2 regions of the Streptomyces sp. NPDC014006 genome follow, and region 2 is predicted to be linked to the other one. Evidence: riboswitches for the same ligand, from Rfam matches in the RefSeq annotation. Region 2 holds a riboswitch; the other holds the start of a gene.
The links. A riboswitch is a leader RNA that binds a small molecule or an ion and turns the genes downstream of it on or off. The one in region 2 is predicted to bind S-adenosylmethionine.
Positions count from the first base shown of each region.

Region 1: another riboswitch for S-adenosylmethionine. It lies ahead of ACF1GV_RS04555 (aminotransferase class V-fold PLP-dependent enzyme); the one in region 2 lies ahead of thrC (threonine synthase).

Region 1 is NZ_JBICAJ010000001.1:984,870-994,246, forward strand. Features, by position in the region: gene ACF1GV_RS04520 (Ig-like domain-containing protein) at 1-1,128, shown strand, start outside; gene ACF1GV_RS04525 (hypothetical protein) at 1,207-1,608, opposite strand; gene ACF1GV_RS04530 (heme-copper oxidase subunit III) at 1,787-2,407, shown strand; gene ACF1GV_RS04535 (c-type cytochrome) at 2,486-3,298, shown strand; gene ACF1GV_RS04540 (Rieske 2Fe-2S domain-containing protein) at 3,295-4,350, shown strand; gene ACF1GV_RS04545 (cytochrome bc complex cytochrome b subunit) at 4,347-5,984, shown strand; gene trpD (anthranilate phosphoribosyltransferase) at 6,330-7,394, shown strand; SAM riboswitch class IV at 7,470-7,586, shown strand; gene ACF1GV_RS04555 (aminotransferase class V-fold PLP-dependent enzyme) at 7,727-9,088, shown strand; gene ACF1GV_RS04560 (Lrp/AsnC family transcriptional regulator) at 9,137-9,377, opposite strand, start outside.
Region 2 is NZ_JBICAJ010000007.1:385,520-394,896, forward strand. Features, by position in the region: gene murQ (N-acetylmuramic acid 6-phosphate etherase) at 1-916, shown strand, start outside; gene ACF1GV_RS25145 (hypothetical protein) at 1,046-1,624, shown strand; gene ACF1GV_RS25150 (NADH:flavin oxidoreductase) at 1,853-2,980, opposite strand; gene groL (chaperonin GroEL) at 3,194-4,816, opposite strand; gene ACF1GV_RS25160 (cold-shock protein) at 5,126-5,329, opposite strand; gene ACF1GV_RS25165 (MoaD/ThiS family protein) at 5,737-6,015, opposite strand; gene thrC (threonine synthase) at 6,101-7,378, opposite strand; SAM riboswitch class I at 7,397-7,538, opposite strand; gene ACF1GV_RS25175 (glucosyl-3-phosphoglycerate synthase) at 7,707-8,651, shown strand; gene ACF1GV_RS25180 (hypothetical protein) at 8,692-9,377, opposite strand, start outside.

The sequences.
Region 1 (9,377 bases), on a different contig from region 2:
ATCGCCTTCAACGGACCCTCAGGGGACGGGAAGAAGGCCGACCCCGACAAACCACTGGAAGTCACCGCCGAGGACGACGACCGGATCACGGACGTCACCGCCGTGGACGCCACAGGGCGCTTCGTGGCGGGCGAACTCTCCGCAGACGGCACCCGCTGGCACAGCACCGAGCCGCTGGCCGCAGGCGCCCACTACACGGTCCGGGTGAGCACCGAGGACGACGACGGCGCCCCCGGGCGCAAGGTCCTCTCCTTCGACACCGGCAAGCCCACCTCCAAGAAGACACTCACGGTGAAGTTCGGCCCCAAGTCCGGCACCTACGGCGTCGGACAGCCCATCACCGCCGAGCTGAGCCAGCCCATCAAGGACAAGAACCAGCGGGCCGTCGTCGAACGCGCCCTGAAGGTGACCTCCACCCCCGCGGTGCAGGGCTCCTGGTACTGGGTCGACGACAAGCAGCTCCACTACCGGCCCGAGGAGTTCTGGCCCGCCCACGCCACCATCGAGGTGCGCAGCAACCTGGACGGCATCAAGATCGGCGACCGGCTCTGGGGCGGCAAGTCCGCCTCCGTGAAGCTCTCCACGGGCGACCGGGTCATCGCGGTCACGGACGCCGCGGCCCACACGCTGACGTACTACAAGAACGGTGAGGAGGTCGAACAGTTCCCCGTCACCACCGGCAAGCCCGGCTTCGACACCCGTAACGGCGTCAAGGTCGTACTCGGCAAGGAGTACTTCGTACGGATGCGCGGCACCACCATCGGCATCGCCGAGGGCAGCGCGGACTCCTACGACCTGCCGGTCTACTACGCCACCCGGGTGACCTGGAGCGGCGAGTACGTCCACGCCGCGCCCTGGTCCGTCGGCTCCCAGGGCTACGCCAACGTCTCCCACGGCTGCACCGGCATGAGCACCGCCAACGCCGAGTGGTTCTTCGACCACGTCCGCGAGGGCGACGTCGTCCAGGTCGTGAACTCGGGCGGCGAGACGATGGAACCCTTCGGCAACGGCTTCGGCGACTGGAACCTGGACTGGAGGAAATGGCGCACAGGCAGCGCCGTCACCGGAGCCAAGACCAACACGACGGTGACGCAGGATGCGGCAAGGCTCCAGCCCAGGGCACTCTGACCGACCCAGGGGCGCGGGGAACTGCGCGACCGGCCGCCAAAGGCCCGCACCCGCGCGACCACCTCGCGCCCCGAGCTCCTAGGCGCTCTGCAACCGCTCCTGCCGCAGCAAGGACGCCAACGCCGACGCGAACTCGACCGGCTCCACCGGCAGCGCCACCGCCGCATCGGCCCGGCTCCACGTCGCCAGCCACGCGTCCTGGGGCCGGGCGATCAGCACCAGCACCGGCGGGCACTGGAAGATCTCGTCCTTGAGCTGCCGGCACATCCCCATGCCGCCCATCGGCACGGCCTCACCGTCCAGCACACAGACGTCGATGCCGCCCTTGTCCATCTCCCGCAGGACCGCCTCGGGCGTCGCGCACTCGATGAATTCCACCACCGGGGCGTCGGGCGCGGGGCGCCGCCCGGTCGCGAGCCGTACCTGCTCCCGTGTGTTGGAGTCGTCGCTGTAGACCAGCACCGTGGCGGTCGGCCGCATGGTTCCTCCGAGACGTCAGCGTCGTAGAGACAAGCCCGTTGCGGCGGATGCTACTCCCTCGCGCAGCCCGTCAACACCTGTTGGAACACCTCTGCGATGGGCCATACGGGCAGTACACATGCGGGGAACACTCCGAACGGCACCCCCCGGAGTGAGGGCGGGATAAGCGACCGACATAATGTCGGTCGTGGCGACAGCAACGACAGTAGATACCGGGCACGCGCACCCGTCGGTCAATCGGCCGAACCTCACCAGTGTCGGAACCATCATCTGGCTGAGTTCCGAGCTGATGTTCTTCGCGGCCCTCTTCGCGATGTACTTCACCCTGCGTTCGGTGACGGGTGCCGATCATTGGAAGGAGATGGCGCATGCCCTGAACGTGCCCTTCTCCGCGACGAACACCACGATCCTGGTGCTCTCCTCCCTCACCTGCCAGCTCGGCGTGTTCGCGGCCGAGCGCGGTGACGTGAAGAAGCTCCGGGGCTGGTTCATCGTCACCTTCATCATGGGTGCGATCTTCATCGGCGGTCAGATCTACGAGTACACCGAGCTGGTGAAGAGGGACGGCATCTCGCTGTCCTCGGACCCGTACGGTTCGGTGTTCTACCTGACCACCGGCTTCCACGGCCTGCACGTGACGGGCGGTCTCATCGCCTTCCTGCTGGTCCTCGGCCGTACCTACGCGGCCAAGAGGTTCACGCACGAGCAGGCGACCGCCGCCATCGTCGTGTCCTACTACTGGCACTTCGTCGATGTCGTCTGGATCGGCCTCTTCGCCACGATCTACCTGATCAAGTAGCGAGAAGATCCCACGCGCGTTCTCGCAACGCACCACCCAGAAGCATCGACGCTGAAGATCCTGACACCGGGGTAATCCGTGAAAAAGCTTTCCGCACGACGACGCCATCCGCTGGCGGCGGTCGTCGTCCTACTCTTCGCGCTGGCGGCCACGGGGGGTCTGTACGCCGCGTTCGCGCCCGCGGGCAAGGCGCAGGCCGACGACTCCTCCCAGTCCCTCGCCATCGACGAGGGCAAGAAGCTCTACACCGTGGGCTGCGCCAGCTGCCACGGCACCGGCGGTCAGGGCACCTCCGACGGTCCGAGCCTGGTCGGCGTGGGCGCCGCCGCGGTCGACTTCCAGGTGGGAACCGGCCGTATGCCGGCCTCCACCTCGCAGATGGCCCAGATCCCGAGCAAGAAGAACATCTACACGCAGGCCCAGATCGACCAGCTCGCGGCCTACGTGGCCTCGCTCGGCGCCGGCCCGGCCGTCCCGACGAAGCAGCAGTACGGCCCGGAGGGCGCGGACATCGCCAAGGGTGGCGAGCTGTTCCGTACCAACTGCGCGCAGTGCCACAACTTCACCGGCAAGGGCGGCGCGCTGACGAACGGCAAGTACGCCCCGACGCTCGAGGGCGTGGACCCCAAGCACATCTACGAGGCCATGCAGACGGGCCCGCAGAACATGCCGTCGTTCCCCGACACCACCATGTCGGAGCAGAACAAGAAGGACATCATCGCGTACCTGCACGCGGTCAACAGCGATGAGACGGAGAACCCGGGCGGTCTCGAGCTGGGCGGCCTCGGGCCGGTCAGCGAGGGTCTGTTCGCCTGGATCTTCGGCCTCGGCGCCCTGATCGCGGTCGCCGTCTGGGTCGCCGCTCGGACCGCAAAGGCCAAGAAGTCATGAGTAGCCAAGACATTCCTGAAGAGAACCTGCCCGCAGAGCAGGACCACGCGCACGGCGCGGTAGGCGTCGCGGACGAGAACCCGTTCGCCGACCCCGGCCTGCCGCCCCACGAGCACCGGATCCAGGACATCGACGAGCGGGCCGCCAAGCGGTCCGAGCGTGTGGTGGCCCTGCTGTTCACGGTGTCGATGCTGGCCACCCTCGGCTTCATCGCCGCGTACGTGACGATCCCGCATCACAAGTCGATCTTCGTCTTCCCGATCGGCCACCTCAGCGCGATGAACTTCGCGCTGGGTCTGACCCTCGGCACGGCGCTGTTCTGCATCGGCGCGGGCGCGGTCCACTGGGCCCGCACCCTGATGTCCGACGTGGAGGTCGCCGACGAGCGGCACCCGATCGAGGCCTCCCCGGAGGTCCGGGCGAAGGTCCACGCGGACTTCCGCCAGGGCGCCAAGGAGTCGGCGCTCGGCCGGCGCAAGCTGATCCGCAACACGATGTTCGGAGCGCTGACCCTGGTCCCGCTGTCGGGTCTGTTCCTGCTGCGCGATCTCGGTCCGCTGCCCGGTGAGAAGCTGCGCCACACGCTGTGGTCCAAGGGCAAGCTCCTCGTCAACGTGAACACGAACGAGCCGCTGCGTCCCGAGGACGTCGCGGTCGGTTCGCTCACCTTCGCCAAGCCCGAGGGCCTGGAGGAGCACGACGAGGACTTCCAGACCGAGATCGCCAAGGCGGCCCTGATGATCGTCCGGCTCCAGCCGGAGAACATCAAGGACAAGCGCGAGCTGGAGTGGTCGCACGAGGGCATCGTGGCGTACTCCAAGATCTGCACCCACGTCGGTTGTCCGATCTCGCTGTACGAGCAGCAGACGCACCACGTGCTGTGCCCCTGCCACCAGTCCACCTTCGACCTGTCCGACGGTGCCCGTGTGATCTTCGGTCCCGCCGGTCACGCCCTGCCGCAGCTGCGCATCGGTGTGAACGACGAGGGCTACCTCGAGGCGCTCGGCGACTTCGAAGAGCCCGTCGGTCCTGCTTTCTGGGAGCGCGGATGAGTACTGCAGCGAACGGATCACCCCGCTCTCGCGGGAAGGCACCGGCCGGCGAACGCGTCGCCGACTGGGCCGACGGCCGGCTGGGGATCTACTCCCTCGCCAAGTCGAACATGCGCAAGATCTTCCCCGACCACTGGTCGTTCATGTTGGGCGAAGTGTGCATGTACAGCTTCCTCATCATCATCCTGACGGGTGTCTATCTGACGCTGTTCTTCCACCCGTCGATGAACGAGGTCGAGTACCACGGCACGTATGTCCCGCTCCAGGGGCAGATGATGTCCGAGGCGTTCAGGTCGACCCTGCACATCTCCTTCGACGTGCGCGGTGGTCTGCTGATCCGGCAGATCCACCACTGGGCCGCGCTGATCTTCCTCGCGGGCATGTTCGTGCACATGATGCGCGTGTTCTTCACGGGCGCGTTCCGCAAGCCGCGTGAGATCAACTGGCTGTTCGGCTTCCTGCTGTTCGTCCTGGGCATGTTCACCGGCTTCACCGGTTACTCGCTGCCGGACGACCTGCTCTCCGGCACCGGTGTCCGCTTCATGGAGGGTGCGATCCTGTCCGTGCCGATCGTCGGCACGTACATCTCGTTCTTCCTCTTCGGCGGCGAGTTCCCGGGCGGCGACTTCGTGGCCCGCTTCTACTCGATCCACATCCTGCTGCTGCCGGGCATCATGCTGGGCCTGATGGTGGCCCACCTGATCCTGGTCTTCTACCACAAGCACACCCAGTTCGCGGGTCCCGGCAAGTCGAACAAGAACGTCGTCGGCATGCCGCTGCTTCCGGTGTACATGGCGAAGGCGGGCGGCTTCTTCTTCCTGGTCTTCGGTGTCATCGCGGTCATCGCCGCGGTCGCGCAGATCAACCCGATCTGGGCCATGGGCCCCTACCGGCCGGACCAGGTGTCCACGGGCGCCCAGCCGGACTGGTACATGGGCTTCGCCGAGGGTCTGATCCGCTTCATGCCGGGCTGGGAGGTCAACTTCTGGGGCCACACGCTGGTCCTGGGCGTGTTCATCCCGCTGGTGCTCTTCCCGCTGGTCCTGGCGGCGATCGCGGTCTACCCGTTCATCGAGTCCTGGATCACCGGCGACAAGCGCGAGCACCACATCCTGGACCGTCCGCGCAACGCCCCGACGCGTACCGCGTTCGGTGTCGCCTGGATCACGATCTACATGATCACGCTGGTCGGCGGTGGCAACGACCTGTGGGCCACCCACTTCCACCTGTCGATCAACGCGGTCACCTGGTTCGTCCGGATCGGCTTCTTCGTCGGCCCGGTGCTGGCCTTCCTCCTCACCAAGCGGATCTGCCTCGGCCTGCAGCGCCGGGACAAGGAGAAGGTGCTGCACGGTCGCGAGACCGGCACCATCAAGCGCCTGCCGCACGGTGAGTTCATCGAGGTCCACGAGCCGCTCAGCCAGGAGGCGCTGCACACCCTCACCGCGCACGAGCAGTACAAGCCGCTCGAGATCGGCCCCACGGTCGACGAGAACGGTGTCGAGCGCAAGGTGAAGGGCGCCGAGAAGCTGCGCGCCAAGCTCAGCGAGGCGTACTTCGGCGAGGAGGCGCAGATTCCGAAGCCGACCGCCGAGGAGTACAGGGAGATCACGAGCGGCCACGGCCACCACTGATCGCTGCGTCAGCCACGCCACGGTCGAAGGGCCCCGTCCGGTGTTCGGACGGGGCCCTTCGCCGTGCGCGGGCGGTCTTCGGCCGGCCGTCGTGAGGAGCGGTGGTCCGGCGAGGGCCGTTGTGAGTGGCGCTGGTCCGGCGAGGCCGAGCGTGCGGTCGCGGGGCAATAAGCCGGCCGGAGGGAGGCCGGGGGCCGGGGGCGTCGGGCCGTGCGGCGGCGGCCCGGGCGGGCTTGTCGTGCGTGGGCGGGGCCCCGTCCGGTGTGCGGACGGGGCCCTTCGCCGTGCGCCGGGCTGGATAGGGTGGAGACGTCATTCGATGCGTACGACGACCAGGAGCGGCTGATGAGCGCTGTGACCCCCGCTGGAGGCGACACCGCGGCGGGCCGTTCCTGGCCCCGCGTGCTGAACAGCCTGCTGGAAGGCCACGACCAGAGCGCCGAGGACACCGCCTGGGCGATGGACCAGATCATGCGCGGCGAGGCCACCGACGCGCAGATCGCCGGGTTCGCGGTCGCGCTGCGCGCCAAGGGCGAGACGGTCGAGGAGATCACCGGTCTGGTCCGGGCGATGTACGACCACGCCAACGTCATCGAGGTCCCCGGCCCCACCGTCGACATCGTCGGCACGGGCGGCGACGGCGCGAAGACGGTGAACATCTCCACCATGTCCTCGATCGTCGTGGCCGGCACGGGCGCGAAGGTCGTCAAGCACGGCAACCGGGCCGCCTCCTCGGCCTCCGGCGCCTCCGACGTGCTGGAGAAGCTCGGCGTCAACCTCAACCTGCCGCTGCACCGGGTGCCCCAGGTCGCCGAGGAGGCCGGGATCACCTTCTGCTTCGCGGTGAAGTTCCATCCGGCGCTGCGCCATGTGGCCGCCGCGCGCGGCCAGTTGGGCATCCGCACCACCTTCAACGTGCTGGGCCCGCTGACCAACCCGGCGAAGGTGCGGGCGCAGGCCGTCGGCGTCGCCGACGCCAGGATGGCGCCCATCGTCGCCGGCGTCTTCGCCGAACGCGGCAACTCCTCCCTGGTCTTCCGGGGTGACGACGGCCTGGACGAGCTGACGATCACCTCCACGTCCCGGGTCTGGATCGTCCGGGAGGGCAAGGTCACCGAGGAGACCTTCGACCCGCGGGAGGTCGGCATCGACCTGGCCCCCGTGGAGGCCCTGCGCGGCGCCGACGCCTCCTACAACGCCGAGGTGGCCCGGCGCCTGCTGGACGGCGAGCCCGGGCCCGTCCGGGACGCCGTCGTGCTCAACTCGGCGGCCGCGCTGGTCGCTCTGGAGCCGACCGGCGCACCGCTGGCCGAGCAGATCCGGGCCGCCATGGCGAAGGCGGCCCGGTCCATCGACTCGGGCTCGGCCAAGCGCACACTGGAGCGCTGGGTGGCGGCCAGCAACGCCTAGCGTCGGCCGACGGCCGTCCCGCGATCCGGACTCGGGTTGCGGGACGCCGATCACTTCCGTTACGTTCCCGTACCAGGTCATGAGTGACAGTCATGAGGCCCCGGCCGACTGTCCGGCAACCCTCCGTCCGTGGCGGGGTGCCCCGGGTGAAGACCAGGCCGCAGTCAGCAAGGTCTGCGGCAAGCGCGGACCCCTCGCGAACCCAGGGGTCCTGGTCGTCGAGGAGTCTTCCGTGAGCAAGCGAATGCGATAGGGCCGCCGAGCCCCGCCTCCGCGCACCCTTTTTTCATCCTTTCCCGCGCTTTCTCGCGCATCCTCACGGGAGTTCCGCCATGTCTGTCTCCACCGCTGCCGCCGACCGGTCCGTTTGTGCCCCGCTGCCCGTTCTGGGCCGAGATGTCACCGTCCCGCTCGTCACCGGAGGCGAGGTCACCTACGCCGCCCTCGACTACGCCGCCAGCGCTCCCGCCCTGCAGCGCGTCTGGGACGACGTGGCGGCGTACGCGCCGTACTACGGCAGCGTGCACCGCGGTGCCGGATACCTCTCGCAGCTGTCCACCGACCTGTTCGAGAACGCCCGGAAGACGGTCGCGGAGTTCCTCGACTGCCGCGATGGCGACCAGGTCGTCTTCACCCGCTCCACGACGGACTCGCTCAACCTGCTGGCCCGGGCGGTCCCGGCCGACTGCCAGGTCTTCGTCTTCGAGACCGAGCACCACGCCTCGCTGCTGCCCTGGCAGCACGCGAAGGTCACCTACCTCAACGCCCCGCGCACCCCGCGGCAGGCCGTCGAGACCCTGGAGCGCGCGCTCGCCGACCGCGACCCCCACGGCCCCGCCCTGGTCTGCGTCACCGGCGCCTCCAACGTCACCGGCGAACTGTGGCCGGTGCGCGAGCTGGCGGCCGCCGCGCACGCCCACGGTGCCCGGATCGTCCTGGACGCCGCCCAGCTGGCCCCGCACCACCCGGTGAGCGTGCGCGACCTCGACGTCGACTGGGTCGCCTTCTCCGGCCACAAGCTGTACGCCCCCTTCGGCTCCGGCGTCCTGGCCGGCCGCGCCGACTGGCTCCAGGCCGCCGACCCCTACCTCGCCGGCGGCGGCGCCAGCCGCAAGGTCGCCCGGCGCGAGGACGGGGGAGTGGACGTGGAGTGGCACGACAGCGCCGCCCGCCACGAAGCCGGCTCCCCGAACGTGATCGGTGCCTACTCCATCGCCTCCGCCTGCAAGGCGCTGACCGAGGCCGGCTGGGACACTCTGGTCGCCCGCGAGCAGCAGCTCATCGCCGCGGTCCGCGAGGGCCTGGCCGACGTGCCCGAGGTGAGGATCCTCTCCCTCTTCGGCGACGACGCCCCTCGGGTCGGCGTGATCTCGTTCGTCGTCGAGGGCTGGAACAGCTCCCACTTCGCCGCGGCCCTGTCCGCCGAGTACGGCATCGGCGTCCGCGACGGCCTCTTCTGCGCCCACCCGCTGGTGCGCACCCTGCTCGGCAGCGACCCCCAGACCCAGGGCGAGTGCGGCGCCCCCGAGGCGGCCCCCGGCGAGAAGTCCCTCAACGCGATCCGCGTGAGCTTCGGCGCGGGCACCCCGGACGAGCATGTGGAGCGCTTCATCACGGCGGTCAAGGAACTGGTCACCCAGGGCGCGCAGTGGACGTACAGGACGGAAGACGGCCGCTGCGTTCCCGCTGTCTGAGGCGCGGTCCGAGGCAGTCGAACGCCCGGTGAGGCGGTGTTCCCCCGGTCAGGAGTCCAGACCGATCGCGAACGCCGCCTCCAGGTCGTGCTGGGAGTACGTCCGAAAAGCCACGTGCGTGTCCGTGCCCTCGACGCCCGGGATCTTGCTGATCCGCCCCGGGATGACCTCCGCCAGGTCCTCGTGCTGCCGCACCCGCACCATGGCGATCAGGTCGTACGTCCCGGTGACGGAGAAGACCTCGCTCACCGAATCCAGCGAAGCGATCTGCTCGGCGATCTCGGGGATC
Region 2 (9,377 bases):
CGACCTGCGCGCCGAACTCGACTCGCTGACCACCGAGGCGTTCCGGCCCGAGCTTGCCGGGATCGATCAGTTGCCCACTTCGGAGATCGCCCGGCTGATGAACGACGAGGACGCCCGGGTGCCCGGTGCGGTCGCCGAGCGTCTGCCGCAGATCGCCGCCGCCATCGACGCCGTCGCCGAGCGGATGTCCCGCGGCGGCCGCCTCGTCTACGCCGGGGCCGGCACCGCCGGACGGCTCGGCGTGCTCGACGCCTCCGAGTGCCCGCCCACCTTCAACACCGAGCCCGGCCAGGTCGTCGGCCTCATCGCCGGTGGCCCCGAGGCCATGGTCACCTCCGTCGAGGGTGCCGAGGACTCCAGGGAACTGGCCCGGGCCGACCTGGACGCGCTGGCGCTGACGCCGCAGGACAGCGTGGTCGGCGTCTCCGCCTCCGGCCGCACCCCGTACGCGGTCGGCGCGGTCGAGTACGCCCGCTCGCTGGGGGCGCTCACGATCGGGCTGGCCTGCAACGCGGGCAGCGCGCTCGCGGCGGCGGCCGACCACGGAATCGAGATCGTCGCGGGGCCGGAACTGATCACCGGCTCGACCCGGCTGAAGGCCGGCACGGCCCAGAAGCTCGTGCTGAACATGCTCTCGACGATCACGATGATCCGTCTCGGCAAGACCTACGGGAACCTGATGGTCGACGTGCGCGCCTCCAACGCGAAGTTGCGCGCCCGCTCCCGCCGGATCGTCGCGCTCGCCACCGGGGCGGGCGAGGAGGAGATCGAGGCGGCGCTCACGGCCACCGACGGCGAGGTGAAGAACGCGATCCTGGTCCTGCTCACCGGGGTGGACGGCCCGACGGCGGCCCGCCTGCTGGCCGAGTCCGGCGGCCATCTGCGCGCGGCCCTGGCGGCGGCCCACACGTCATGAACGGGGCGGCCTCCGACGGCCCCCGCCGTACATGCCGGGGTGCTCGGCATACGTCGGCTCCCCGTGCGCCCGCTGCCAGGCGCCCCTCTCGCGCACGCGAAGCGGCTGTCGCGGCCTACCCTCGAGTACATGAACCACGCGCAGCTCACCGCCCTCGGGCGCGCCCTCCGGCTCCTCGGCGAGCACGGTGAGGCGCTCACCGCCGACTCCCCGGACACCAAGCTGCACGAGGTGAAGACGGATCTGCGGCGGGCGCTGGACCTGCTGGAGGAGAGCGTGTCCTCGGCGCCGCCGACGACCCGCTGCGCCGAGCACCCGCAGGGCCCCGTGGACGAGAGCGCGCCGGACCTGTGCCTGCTGTGCGAGACACGGCGGCGGGCGGCCCGGCGGGCCGAGGTCGGCGGCGGGTACGGCCGGCCGCGTCCCCAGGACACCGCGGAGCGGATGCCGTCCCGCTACGGCGTGCGCGAGGACCGGCCGCAGCCGCAGCAGCGATGGCTGCCGGAAGCGTGGAACGGGCGGGAGTGGCAGCTGTGCGGCACGCCGCGCCACGACCGCCGGGAGGCCGAGCTGTATCTGGCCGCCCAGCGGCGCGGGCCCCGGCCGGCGATGGCGTACCGGCTGGTGCACGAGTTCACCGACTACGAGGTGCTGCGGGTGTGGGGCACGCCGGTGAAGGTGGACATCGAGCCCATGGGCAACCTGTAGCCGCGTCCCGACGCGAGGGCAGCGTGGCGGTGACCGGGGTGGTGGTCATCCGTTCGCGGCGGCCGTCTCGGACGGCTCGACCCGTTCCCCTTGCTCATGAAAATCCCTGGAGCGGTCCGGAGCGGCTCCCAGACACACGTCGGCCGGGGTGCCTCCGTTGTCCGGACACCCCGGCCGTCGCTCGGCGCGCACGCCTCTCGCTCAGCCCGGCGCGAGCGCGCCGCCGGGTCAGCTCAGCGTCTTCAGGGCCGCCGCGTCGTACGGCTTCAGCTCGTCGAAGCGGCCGGCCAGGACCTTCGCCGCCCACTCGGGGTCCTGGAGCAGGGCACGGCCGATGGCGACCAGGTCGAACTCGTCGGCCTCCAGGCGGTCCAGCAGGTTGTCGATGTTCTTGACCGGCGAGCCCTCGCCCTGGAAGGCGTGGAGGAAGTCGCCGTCGAGGCCCACCGAGCCGACGGTGATGACGCTCTTGCCCGTCAGCTTCTTGGTCCAGCCGGCCAGGTTGAGGTCGGAGCCGTCGAACTCCGGCAGCCAGTAACGGCGGGTGGACGCGTGGAAGGCGTCGACACCGGCGGCCGCCAGCGGGGTGAGGATGGCCTCCAGCTCCTCGGGGGTCTCGGCGAGGCGCGCGGTGTAGTCCTGCTGCTTCCACTGCGAGTAGCGGAAGATCACCGGGAACTCGGGCGACACCCTCTCGCGGACGGCCGCGACGATCTCCGCCGCGAACTTCGTGCGGGCCACCGGGTCACCGCCGTAGGCGTCGGTACGGCGGTTGGTGCCCTCCCACAGGAACTGGTCGACGAGGTAGCCGTGGGCGCCGTGGATCTCCACCCCGTCGAAGCCGATGCGCTCGGCGTCGGCGGCGGCCTGGGCGAACGCGGCGACCACGTCGTCGAGGTCCTGCTGCGTCATGGCCTTGCCGGTGGGCTCGGCGCCGGCCGTGACGAGGCCGGAGGGGCCCATGGCCGGGGCGTCCGGGAAGGGCGGCTCGCCCTGCTTGCGGACCATGCCGATGTGCCACAGCTGCGGCACGATCGTGCCGCCGCCCGCGTGCACGGCCTCGGCGACCTTCGCCCAGCCGGCCAGCTGCTCCTCGCCGTGGAACCGCGGCACCCGGTCGCTCTGCCCCGCCGACTCGTGCCCGACGTAGGTGCCCTCGGTGACGATCAGGCCGACCCCGGCGGCGGCACGGCGGGCGTAGTACGACACCACGTCCTCGCCGGGGACGCCGCCCGGCGAGAACATCCGGGTCATCGGCGCCATCGCGATGCGGTTCGGGACGGTCAGACCGTTGATCGTCGTCGGGCGGGACAGCAGGGCGGCCGCGCGGGCGGCGGCGGGCTCGGCGAGGGTCATGCGAGGCTCCTCAGGTGACCGGTGGGTATGTGCGCGCGCATTGTTGCACTCACTGAAGCAACCGATCACGCCCCGCCCCTCATTCCGGCGACGGGACCCGGCGAATGTGACCCCTGACACGCCCGAGGGCGGCACCTCCAGCCAGAAGCTGGACGTACCGCCCTCGGAAAGGCCTTCGCGAAGACCTGTGAAGGACAGGCGATCCCGGAAGGATCAGAAGTCCATGTCACCGCCCGGCATGCCGCCGCCGGCCGGGGCCGCGGCCTTCTCCGGCTTGTCGGCGATGACGGCCTCGGTGGTGAGGAACAGCGCGGCGATCGACGCGGCGTTCTGCAGCGCGGAGCGCGTCACCTTGGCCGGGTCGATGATGCCCTCGGCGACCAGGTCGACGTACTCGCCGGTCGCGGCGTTCAGGCCGTGGCCCGGGGTCAGGTTGCGGACCTTCTCCACCACGACGCCGCCCTCGAGGCCGGCGTTGACCGCGATCTGCTTCAGCGGGGCCTCGAGCGCGAGCTTCACGGCCTGGGCGCCGGTCGCCTCGTCACCGTCGAGCTCCAGCTTGTCGAAGACGTGGGTCGTCTGCAGCAGGGCCACGCCACCACCGGCGACGATGCCCTCCTCGACGGCCGCCTTGGCGTTGCGGACGGCGTCCTCGATGCGGTGCTTGCGCTCCTTGAGCTCCACCTCGGTGGCGGCACCGGCCTTGATGACCGCGACACCGCCGGCGAGCTTCGCCAGGCGCTCCTGCAGCTTCTCGCGGTCGTAGTCGGAGTCGCTGTTCTCGATCTCGGCGCGGATCTGGTTCACGCGGCCCGCGACCTGGTCCGAGGAGCCGGCACCGTCGACGATGGTGGTCTCGTCCTTGGTGATGACGACCTTGCGGGCGCGGCCCAGGAGGTCCAGGGTCGCGTTCTCCAGCTTGAGGCCGACCTCCTCGGAGATGACCTCGCCGCCCGTGAGGATGGCGATGTCGCCGAGCATGGCCTTGCGGCGGTCGCCGAAGCCCGGGGCCTTGACGGCGACGGACTTGAAGGTGCCGCGGATCTTGTTCACGACCAGGGTCGACAGGGCCTCGCCCTCGACGTCCTCGGCGATGATCAGCAGCGGCTTGCCCGACTGCATGACCTTCTCCAGGAGCGGGAGCAGGTCCTTGACCGAGGAGATCTTGGAGTTGGCGATGAGGATGTACGGGTCCTCGAGCACCGCCTCCATGCGCTCCATGTCGGTGGCGAAGTAGGCGGAGATGTAGCCCTTGTCGAAGCGCATGCCCTCGGTGAGCTCGAGCTCGAGGCCGAAGGTGTTGCTCTCCTCGACGGTGATGACGCCTTCCTTGCCGACCTTGTCCATGGCCTCGGCGATGAGCTCGCCGATCTGGGTGTCGGCGGCGGAGATGGAGGCCGTGGAGGCGATCTGCTCCTTGGTCTCGACGTCCTTCGCCTGCTCCAGCAGGGCGGCGGAGACGGCTTCGACGGCCTTCTCGATACCGCGCTTCAGAGCCATCGGGTTGGCACCGGCGGCGACGTTGCGCAGGCCTTCCTTGACCAGGGCCTGGGCGAGCACGGTCGCGGTGGTCGTACCGTCACCGGCGACGTCGTCCGTCTTCTTGGCGACTTCCTTGACCAGCTCGGCGCCGATCTTCTCGTACGGGTCCTCGAGCTCGATCTCCTTGGCGATGGACACGCCATCGTTGGTGATCGTGGGCGCGCCCCACTTCTTCTCGAGGACGACGTTGCGGCCCTTGGGGCCGAGCGTCACCTTCACGGCGTCCGCGAGCTGGTTCATGCCGCGCTCGAGGCCGCGCCGCGCCTCCTCGTCGAACGCGATGATCTTGGCCATGTGAAGTGGTCCCTCCAGGACTGGGGGTGATTACTTCGGACCGCGCCCGCGCCCGCGACGGACGGCCCCGACCGGAGGAAGCTCCTTGCCCCGCCCGGCCCTGGCCTCACCGACCCGGTCCTTACGTTGTCACTCTCACCTTCAGAGTGCTAACGCAATGATTAGCACTCGGGCATGGCGAGTGCAAGCGCCTCCCCCGCATCCGCCCCCCTCGTCAGCCGCCCGCGAACACCGCCGCACGGCGCCCTGGACACGCCGAAGGGCCCGCACCCTGTGCGAGGTGCGGGCCCTACGTGCGTGAAAGAACGTTCAGGCGGTGACGCGAACCATGTCGGCCTGCGGACCCTTCTGGCCCTGCGAGATCTCGAACTCGACCCGCTGGCCCTCCTCCAGGGTGCGGTAGCCGTCCATCTGGATGGCGCTGTAGTGGACGAAGACGTCCGCACCACCGTCGACCGCGATGAAGCCGTAGCCCTTCTCCGCGTTGAACCACTTGACGGTGCCCTGAGCCATGCCTAACTCCCCTATTACTGGCCCTTGCACAGATCCGCACTTCGCGGATCCGGGTCAGACCTCACCCCCCGATGGGTGGGGGCGTGCGCCGGAACGCGTCGACCGCGGCTGAATGTATCTGTCCAACTGCCGTCTGCAACAGGTCAATCGGACGAGAAATCTGGACGACCCGGGCCCGAAATCTCGCGAGAATTCACCTGAATTCCGAGCAAGTCGGGCCGTTCAAAGGGTGCAAAAAAGACAAAAGACCCGCATACTTTGGCTACTTCTTGTCGCCCGTGCAGCAGGTTCCAGAGATCACGCCCCGTCGATTCCGGGGCGCGTTCCCCAACTCTACCGCGCCTAATCACATGGAATTGCCCCCTCCGTTTCTCTCACGGAAGGGGCAGCCCGAGGAACTCTGTGTGTCAGCAGCCGCCGGCGACCGCCGGAATGATCGACACACCCGCGCCGTCCGGGGTGGCCGTCTCCAGACCCTGCTCGAAGCGCACGTCGTCGTCATTGACGTACACGTTGACGAACCGGCGCAGCTTGCCCTGGTCGTCCAGCACCCGCGCGGCGATGCCGGTGTGGTTCTTCTCCAGGTCCGCGATGACCTCGGCGAGGGTCGCCCCGTCGGCGGGAACCTCGGCCTGGCCACCGGTGTAGGTGCGCAGGATGGTGGGGATGCGGACAGTGACGCTCACGTGGAAACCTCCGGTGGGATAGGCGCCCTGAAGGGGCGCGGGGAACTGCGCGACCAGCCCCCCGCGGTCCGCAGACGATGGTCTCTCAGACGAGACCCGCGTCGCGGAACGAGTCGAGGGTGGGTCGGATCGTCGCGGTCAGTCCCGTACCGGCGACCGCGTCGAGGGTCTTCAGCCCATCACCCGTGTTCAGCACCACCGTGGTCTTCGTCGGGTCCAGCAAACCGTTCTCGATCAGCTTGCGGGTCACACCCACCGTCACCCCACCGGCGGTCTCCGCGAAGATCCCCTCCGTGCGGGCCAGCAGCTTGATCGCGTCGACGACCTGCTCGTCGGTGACGTCCTCCACCGCGCCGCCCGTGCGGCGCGCGATGTCCAGGACGTACGGCCCGTCGGCCGGGTTGCCGATCGCCAGCGACTTGGCGATGGTGTTCGGCTTCTGCGGGCGCACCACGTCGTGCCCGGCCTTGAAGGCCGTGGACACCGGCGAGCAACCCTCGGCCTGCGCACCGAAGATCTTGTACGGCTTGTCCTCGACCAGGCCCAGCTTGATGAGCTCCTGCAGGCCCTTGTCGACCTTGGTGAGCTGCGAGCCGGAGGCGATCGGGACGACGAGCTGGTCGGGCAGCTGCCAGCCGAGCTGCTCGCAGATCTCGTACGCCAGGGTCTTGGAGCCCTCGGCGTAGTACGGCCGCAGGTTGACGTTGACGAAGCCCCAGCCCTCGCCGGCCGGGTCGCCGATCAGCTCGGAGCAGAAGCGGTTCACGTCGTCGTAGTTGCCCTCGATGCCGACGAGCTCGCCGCCGTAGATCGCGGCCATGACGACCTTGCCCTGCTCCAGGTCGTGCGGAATGAACACGCAGGAGCGGAAGCCGGCCCGCGCGGCGGCGGCGCCGACGGCGCCGGCCAGGTTGCCGGTGGAAGAGCAGGACAGGGTGGTGAAGCCGAAGGCGCGTGCCGCCTCCAGCGCCTGCGCGACCACGCGGTCCTTGAAGGAGTGGGTCGGGTTGCCCGAGTCGTCCTTGACGTACAGACCACCGGTCACGCCGAGCTCGGCGGCGAGGTGGTCGGCCTTGACGAGCTTGGTCCAGCCGGGGTTGATGTTCGGCTTGTCGGCCACGTCCGCGGGGACGGGCAGCAGCGGGGCGTAACGCCAGATGTTCGCGGGACCCGCCTCGATACGCTTGCGGAGTTCCTCGGTGTCGTAGGCCGAGAAGTCATAGGCGATCTCGAGCGGGCCGAAACACTCCTCGCACGCGAAAACCGGGCCCAGCGGGACCCGGTGACCGCACTCGCGGCAGCTCAGGGCCGCGGCGGGACCGAGGTCGACGGTGGAGGTGCTGGTAACTGTCTGCGCAGCCATGTGAGGCGAGGCCCTTTCTCCTCATCTTCCCCACGACGCATCTCGCCGTGAGACGGAATTGGCACCTTCCCCGGCCGGGAGCCTCGCGTGAACGAGTCCGGAATCAGGGTGGTTGCCGGGGCTTCACCGGGCCGTGTCCCTCTGCCCCTCTGGATGAGCGGTATTCGGTTGTGAACGCGGGCGACCCCCGACATGCGATGGTCATCAGCGTTGTTCAAGACTGTAACCGAAGGCCAGGACAGTTGAGATAGTCGTCCGAACCGCGAGATGGATCACACGATCACCCGATGTGAGCCGGTGTGATCACGACAGTGAGGAGCCGCAGACCGTGCTTGAAGAAGTTGAGCGCTGGCTGAGCAGTCGCTCCTGGTCGGTGACCGATCGACCCCTGCACCAGATCCTGGCCGCCAAGCGCGCCACGGGGCAGACGGTCTCCGTCGTGCTGCCGGCGCTGAACGAGGAGGAGACGGTCGGCGACATCGTCGCGATCGTCCGGCACGACCTCATGCAGCAGGTTCCGCTGGTCGACGAGGTGGTCGTGGTCGACTCGGGCTCCACCGACCGTACCGCCGAGGTGGCCGCGGCCGCGGGCGCCCGGGTCGTCCACCGCGACGAGATACTGCCGCGCGTCCCCGCCGTCCCCGGCAAGGGCGAGGTGCTGTGGCGCTCCCTGCTGGTCACCGACGGCGACATCGTCTGTTTCGTCGACGCGGACCTGAAGGAGTTCTCCTCCGACTTCGTGACGGGCATCGTCGGCCCGCTCCTCACCGACCCCGAGGTCCAGCTGGTCAAGGCGATGTACGACCGCCCGCTGGCCGGCGCGGCGGGCCAGGGCGGCCGGGTCACCGAGCTGATGGCCCGCCCGCTGCTGAACATGCACTGGCCGCAGCTGGCGGGCTTCGTGCAGCCGCTCGGCGGCGAGTACGCGGCCCGCCGCAGCCTGCTGGAACAGCTGCCCTTCCCGGTCGGCTACGGCGTGGAGCTGGGCATGCTGGTCGACGCCCTGCACCTGGTCGGCCTCGACGCCCTCGCCCAGGTCGATGTCGGCGTGCGCATCCACCGCCACCAGGACGGTCAGGCCCTCGGCCGGATGGCGGCGGCGATCTACCGCACCGCCCAGCTCCGGCTGGCCCGCGGCCATCTGATCCGGCCGTCGCTGACCCAGTTCGAGCGGAGCGAGGACGGCTTCGAGCCGCGCACGTACTCCGTGGACACGGAGGAGCGCCCGCCGATGACGGAGATCGCGGAGTACGCGGCGCGAAAGGTGGCGTGAGGCGGGTCGCCCCCGGAAGGCGGCGTGCGATGGGTGTCCGTCAGCCTGCCTGGCCGTCGGACCAGCGCCAGCGGCCCGCCGAGTCCTGCTCACACGTCAGGTACTCGCCGCCCTTGCCGTAGGTGCTCAGACCGTGGTGGCGGCCGGCGCAGAACTGGCCGTCGGCGTAGCAGTTGCCCGCGGGGCTGGTGATCGCGCAGGTCCTGCTGCCGCCGCTGGTCGCACCGCTGGTCCCGCCGCTCGACCCCCCGCTCGTCCCGCCACCCGCGGCGGTCCTCGTCGGCTCCGGGGTGTGCAGCAGACGCCCGTCGCAGTCCCGCCCGTCCCGGGCGACGACGAAGGCGACGTCGAAGGAGGGGGTGCGGTCGGCGGGGTCGTCGATCTGCTCGCAGACCTTCTCGCCCGCGCCCCAGGAGGAGGCCGTCCGGCCGCCGCCGTCGAGGGAGGCCCCGGTGCCCTGGAGGTAGACGGCGTAGCGCAGGCCGCTCGCGCGGGCCGCGGCGACGGCCCGGCCGACAGCCGTCCCGGTGTGGTCGCTGATCGTGACGACGGTGGGCTCGGCCACCGGACTCGGGCTGCTGCTCGCCGGGGACGGCTCCGGCTTGGGAGCCGACGTGCTCGGTGCGGCTTTGGTCACCGGCGCGGTCTGCTGGACGGCCTTGCCGTCACCGCCGCCGCCCTGGCAGCCGGCGAGGGCCAGCGCGGCTGCCGTCACCAGCGCCGCGA